One region of the Paenibacillus sp. Mc5Re-14 genome, then DNA from elsewhere that is predicted to be linked to it. Evidence: riboswitches for the same ligand, from Rfam matches in the RefSeq annotation. Region 1 holds a riboswitch; the other holds the start of a gene.
What was found. Region 1 has a riboswitch for cyclic di-GMP ahead of BN1546_RS09310 (transglutaminase-like domain-containing protein). Riboswitches for the same ligand answer to the same signal wherever they lie in the genome.
Positions count from the first base shown of each region.

Region 2: it holds a riboswitch for cyclic di-GMP, as region 1 does, so the genes downstream of both, BN1546_RS05440 (glycosyl hydrolase) here and BN1546_RS09310 (transglutaminase-like domain-containing protein) in region 1, are expected to answer to the same signal.

Region 1 is NZ_CVPD01000001.1:2,044,042-2,047,464, reverse strand. It holds gene BN1546_RS09315 (LPXTG cell wall anchor domain-containing protein) at 1-773, opposite strand, end outside; gene BN1546_RS09310 (transglutaminase-like domain-containing protein) at 1,134-1,943, opposite strand; cyclic di-GMP riboswitch class I at 1,956-2,037, opposite strand; cyclic di-GMP riboswitch class I at 2,078-2,156, opposite strand; gene BN1546_RS09305 (helix-turn-helix transcriptional regulator) at 2,264-3,139, opposite strand.
Region 2 is NZ_CVPD01000001.1:1,155,110-1,158,532, reverse strand. It holds gene BN1546_RS05445 (sugar phosphate nucleotidyltransferase) at 1-1,180, shown strand, start outside; cyclic di-GMP riboswitch class I at 1,337-1,418, shown strand; gene BN1546_RS05440 (glycosyl hydrolase) at 1,432-3,033, shown strand; gene BN1546_RS05435 (hypothetical protein) at 3,082-3,423, shown strand, end outside.

The sequences.
Region 1 (3,423 bases):
TGTTTGATAGGATCCAAGTGTTTATTTACGTCAACTGTCCAATGAATTTGGTCTTTTCCATCAAACTTTCCTTGTTTCTCCATTGTAGGACCAGCTGCAGGCTTAATATTTACGATAGCCGTTTGCTCGCCGCCTTTGATCGGGATCGCAATAATAACTTGTGTACTGCCTTTTTCTATTTGTGTGCTAAATTCAGTTTTGATCTCTAGCTTACCGCTGACATTAGAGTGGCTTTCTACGTAATCATTAAATGTCATAACCACTTTACCTTGACGGTCTACGGTAAAATGACCTACTTCTCCATCTGTATTCGTCAAAGGAGACGTAATATCTGTGTAAATTTGGAATTGCTCAGGTAATTGAAAGGTAAAGGTGTCTCCAGCTTTATACGTATGGTTCGGCAGTTCCCATTCATAGCCTAAATGGATGGCGGAACCAATATCAATACGGCTATCGGGATTATACACTGCATCAATAACACTTCCAGTAGAATCTGTAAGGGTTAGCTTGGTTAAAATACTTTCTTGAGTTGCCCTAACTTCAGAAGTTGAGCCAGCAGTTGGTTCAGGGACTGGAGCCGGGACAGCAGGTGGGATGTTAATTGGCTCTGAGGGCATTGGATAAACATCGTTAGTCACACTCTGAACCGGATCGGTTCCTGGGGTCACTGGCAGAGTAGAGTCGGGATTTTGTGCATAAGCTTGTGTTGTGCTGAACAAACACTGCAAAAAGAGCAATAGCGCAACCGTTGCTGCATTCCATTTTTTTCTCATACGGTAAACAAATCTCCTATTCTTAAAATACTCTTATTTAACGGCTAATGGTTATTCCTTCGAGGTCGAGAGAACTGTATTTATATATTCATCATTCATTCATATGATGCTATGTTAGCCGCATTAATTACTTGTTCAGAATTTATGAAAATTCATGTTCGGGGATGAACCTCCTCCTTTTGACTCGAAATTAGATAATGGTTGGAAATCTCATTGTCTTCCTGGACTAGAATACATGCCACATCTCAACAATTTCTCAACAAGGATAGAAAAAGAGCCTTGATCATGTGATCAAGGCTCTTCAAGAAATGTAGTTCTATTTTTTCATTTTTTAAAAAATATGAATTAAAAACATTGATATTAATATTGCTTTGTTTTAATGTATTTGGAGGGATCTTTGACCATTTCGAATTTCTGTTTACCCATATACAGTGCTGCATCTACTGTAGTGTCTACGACCACCCACTGATTATCGATGTAGACCTCATTCCAGGCATGATAAGTGTCCACGTAGGAAGATTTGCCCATAACCAGCTTGGTTGGTACATCTACACTTCGTAACATAGCAGCCATCAGTGAAGCATAACCATAACAAATATCTTTTTGAGAGCTTAACGTATGATCAATTTGTGGCAAATAGTCAGTCGTTAAGGCAAAGGCCTGATTGGAGTCATACTTGATATGACTAATTACGTAGTCATAGATTTTTTGCAGCTTCTCGCGATCGGTTGTTGCACCTTGGGTTAACTCACGGGCTTTTTGAATCGCTTGATTAGTACTACTCCAGTTAATATTTTGAATGGAATTAAGATACACTGCCTTGCTATCGTTTAGCTTTAACTCGATCGTATCTTGTCCTATCACTTTATATTGATTACCACTAAGCTGTTCCAAAATACTGATGTTATAGTTCCCATTACCCATTTGGAGAGGAAATACTTCTTCGGATTTCCCGGGTGTTAGATTATAAGAGTATTTTTGTGCATCTTTGGTAACCAAAATCTTGGTTTTAACGTTAGGTTTAACAGGGTAGCGCACACTGACCGTCCCATGATTTACATTGTTTTGATCCAACCATGCAACACTATCAGCAGCGTAAATTGTCGAATTTAAGAGAATTGCGGACAGCATGAAAAATAGGAGAAGTGTGGAAAGTATCATTTTCCCCATAAAAAACTTCCTTTCGGTGGCCAGGCTGCCATCATCAATAGAAGGCCCTATAGCTTTGCGTCCCTGCCTTTCGACAGGTTTGCCATTTCGTATAAAGTTTTCGGGAAAAATAAGCACGACAAAAAGCCACTTCAACCGGTAGCTGGCTGCCATCATACAGAAGGCCCTGTAGCTTTGCGTCCTTGCCTTTCGACAAGTTTGCCATTTATCCTGAATAGCTTGTATTTTTATTCTATCAGTTAGGTACTCTATTAGGCAAGTTTAAATCTCAGATTTTCGCTATTTATCGACAAAGAAAGCTTGCAGATTATACATAAGACCTATTTTATACGGTTTCCCCATTTTTTGCGATAGGAATGAGGCGTTTCTCCAATGTGCTCTTTGAACAGATTGATAAAATGACTTGTGTTGGGAATGCCCACATATTGTGCGATGTCCACAATAGCTACATCACTAGTTTTAAGCCAGCTTTGAGCAGCCGTGATACGAACATTAATAAGATACTCAATAGGGGAAAAACCAATCTGTTTTTTAAAGTTTTTAGCCAGGTTGAACTTGTTTAGACCAAACATTTCTGCTAGCGAATCCAGCGTGATCCGTTCGCAATAGGATTGATCCAGATATTGCTTTACCTTGCGCACCTCTGCAGTCCCATCTGAATTCGCGTTGGGATTGGTGTAGGGGTGCTGTAAAATAATCGTTAACAAGTCAACGATTATCCTGGATGAGAGCAGCTCAGATGATAAGCTTCGTTCTGGCTGTACATGTAATAAGGTGCGCAGCTTGTCCAGTACTGTACTTGAATCCTTTAGTGAGATTACGGGCTTATTGTGTTTATCGAATTGTTCGTAGAAATGGTCAATAAGATTGCCATATAGATTCACACTAATAAACTCCCATGTCTTCTGACAGGAAGTTTTGTACTGTACATATTCTTCGCAATTAATAAAAAGTATATCATGAGGTTTCAATATATAATCCTTGCCCCGGTATTGTAATTCCCCTCTCCCGGACAGAGTAAAAAGGAGCAAAAAAGAGGTGAGCTTTTGCCGTTCCATTACATAAGCATCTGTTTTGAAATAGCCTATTTCCTGTATATAAAAGAGGGATTTTTTAGCAAAAGCAGAGGGTGTACATATAATTGCAACTGGATCATCGCTCCAGACATACTGGGCATTTTTTTGGTTTGTTGTCATATCCAATTCCTTTACAAAAGAACAATTTTAGTAAGACAATTGTAGTTTGTTTCATGAATATCCTTTTAGAACCGGAGTTCCCATTTACAAAGGTTATTTTATCACATTAAAGTATATTCATGTATCGATTTGAGGCTATACATTATATAACAAAATTAACCAGAAAGCACCTATTTGAAAAGGATAGGGTCCTTCTGGAATTCATTCCTTAAATTGATGTAATAAAGAATGAGGTTGGAAATAAATAATTTCCTCAATGAATATATCGTAATCTTGCAATTCCA
Region 2 (3,423 bases), 890 kb from region 1:
CGAAATGATCCAGAGTCAAATCGGATCGAATACGCGCATCATTGTTGAGCCGGAACGCAGAGATACTTTTCCTGCGATTGCGCTGACAGCGACTTATCTATATTCCATTGCGGGTGTTTCGCCTGATGAAATTATAGCTATATTGCCTGTAGATCCTTATGTAGAGGATGCTTTCTTTGCTTCCGTAGCCCAACTCGAACATACACTTCAGGAGAGTGAAGGAAAGCTTGCATTAATCGGGGTTGTCCCTTCCTATCCTTCAGAGAAATACGGTTATATTATTCCGAAAAACGATGCCACTCAAGGTAGCACAGGCTACCGCGAAGTGAGCCATTTTCAAGAGAAACCCGACCGGGAGCAGGCGGAGCGTCTAATGGAACGCAATGCTCTATGGAACTGCGGGGTTTTTGCATTCAAATTAAGCTATTTGCTGGATATTTTGGCATCCAAGGGTCTGCCGCTGAATTATGAAGAAATGCAAAAACAATATGCGTCTCTGGAAAAAATCAGCTTTGACTACGAAGTAGTCGAGAAGGAAAAAGACATCGTGGTGCTTCCGTACGATGGTTTTTGGAAGGATCTAGGAACCTGGAATACACTCACAGAAGAGATGTCTCATCAGCAAGTGGGTAGAGGGGTAGTAACGGAAGATTGCGTCAATACGAGTCTTATTAATGAGTTGGACATTCCTGTGGCGATCATTGGAACGAATGATCTGATTGTAGCCGCTAGCCCAGATGGCATTCTTGTGACCAATAAGGCAGAAAGTCCACGCATCAAGGAAGTGCTCAAGGCTCATGATCAGCGTCCAATGTATGAAGAACGTCGTTGGGGACAGTATCGGGTTGTAGACTATGTAAAGTATGACGAGGGTAATGAGGTACTGACCAAACGAATCCGCGTACACAAAGGTAAAAATATCAGCTACCAGCTTCACTTCAAACGAAGTGAAATCTGGACCATTATTAGCGGCGAAGCGGAAATTATTTTGAATGAGAAGCTGCATAAAGTGAAGGCCGGTGACGTAGTTCGCATCCCTGAAGGGACGAAGCATAGCATTTTGGCTGTAACCGATGTGGATTTGATTGAAGTTCAGACTGGCTCTGAGTTGGTTGAAGAGGATATTGTACGCTTTTGTATGGATTGGAATGAAATTTCTCGTCATCAATTTATCTCGTAATTATTTGCGTAAAAACGTAAAAAAGAAGATTTGATGAAAAATTAATGACCTAAACTGTCGAAATTGGGCGAAAACCTGTAAATTCATGAACATGACCTATTAAATTTTGGTAAAAAAAAGTCGATACTTAGGTTAAGAAGGAATCCAAACTCCTTCCAACGATAAACGCAGCCCTGTCGAAAGACTGGTACGCAAAGCTAAAGGGCCTTCCCGTAAGGATGGCAGCCTGGCTACCGAAAGGAAGAGCTAAAGTGAGATTCAATTTTATTCCTCTGTATCGACTGATACGTCATGTACTCCCCGTTGTTATGCTTTTTTCTTTGTTTCCCGTCGGTTTTGGTGGTTTTCTGTCTGTGGTGAATGCCGCTTCATTACAACCTGTTAATTCGGACGCTTCTACTCAGGCCCGTGAACTATACAATTATTTACTCAGCATCTCTGGAAAGAAAACAGTCACTGGTCAGCATGATTATTTGGAAAGTCCAGATGAATTAAGCAACAAGGTCCAAAAAATCAGCCAGGCGTATGTGGGTCTGCACGGCTATGAGATGGGAGCCATCTCTGGTCAATCCGACGCTACAGAAGCAGCACAACGTAAAAATGTCGTCGATAGCGCTATTCGTTGGAGCAGAGCCGGTGGCATTGTGACGATGACTTTTCATGAAGCGTTGCCGGGTAGACCGCTGACTTGGGCCAATGTGCAGGCGAAAGTAAGTCAGGCGGAGTTCAATAAATACGTGACACCAGGCACTACGCAGTATAACCTCCTCATTGCCGATCTGGATAAGGTCGCTGTATCGTTAAAGCAGCTTCGTGATGCAGGGGTTCCAGTATTGTGGAGACCTTATCATGAAATGAATGGTGACTGGTTCTGGTGGGGAAACAAAAACAATTTCAATCAGCTATGGAATATCATGTACGACCGTTTTGTAAACACGCATCAGTTGAACAATCTGCTGTGGGTGTGGAGTCCCAATGCTCCCAATTCCTATACTGTCCCGTATACCCCGAAATATCCGGGGGATGACAAAGTGGATATCTTGGCAGTAGACATCTACAATAATGATTTTAAGCAAAGTCATTATGAAGGACTGCTCGGACTGGCACGGAATAAGCCGATTGCCATTGGCGAGCATGGTGAGATGCCTAGCTCTGAGGTGTTGCAGGCACAGCCCAAATGGGTGTATTCCATGACTTGGGGCAAGATGCTGACTGAGAATAACACAACCAATCAAATACAGGATTATATGAACGATTCGAGGAGTTTGACACGGGATGATGTGAAAAATGGGCTGGCAGCAATCCAACAACCTGGGGCAGATGTGCCGACTTTACCGGATGAGGGACAAAGTGAGCCTATCCCGGTTCCGCCAGTAGTAATCGTACCCCCAGCTCCGACTCCTCCTTCTGTTCCTGATGTAGTCTATGTGAACGGGCTGCGGGGCGAATATTTCAACAATATGAATGTGAACGGCAGTCCTGTTTTGATCCGTACAGACAGCAAGCTGGATTATAACTGGCGCGCCGTTGCTGCTGATCCCAAGGTAAATGCCGACCAGTTCTCGGTTCGCTGGACAGGTAAAATCAAACCACAATACAGCGAGACCTATACATTTACAACTATATCCGATGATGGTATTCGCGTATGGGTAGACGGCAAGCTGGTGATTGACAGTTGGTTCAAACAAAGCTGGACAGAGCGTAAAGGCAGTATTGCTTTGGAAGCAGGTAAAATGGTAGATCTAAAAGTGGAATACTATGATGAAAAAGGCGATGCGATGGCTCGTCTGATGTGGGAAAGTCAGCATGAAGCGAAAGCGGTGGTTCCCGGAAACGCTTTGTTTCTTCCTTGATAGATACTCTTTCCCGGTCATAAATTTTGAGGAGAGAGGGTGTATCATATGATGAAAAAATGGTTGACCCATAGGTATACGGTCGTATTATCCGGATTACTAGGTGTCGCAGCTCTAGCCATGATCGCTTGGTTTATATACACGCCTTCAAAAAGTGCAGAATTGCAGACGGATAAGGTAGCGGCGGCCAGTCCAGTATGGAAGCTGGGCCAGAGGGATGACTCTTCAGCGGAATTTAAAGGAGTAGTCGGTAGGGATAATATCGAAATTTCTGCAGCAGCAGCTTCTACTGAATCCTCTGCTAAAGGAACATTCTCGGCGTTGTCGGAAGCAGAGAGTACAACAGTTCCGGTATTGCTCAGCAGTGGTGATATTCCTCCAGGTTTGAAT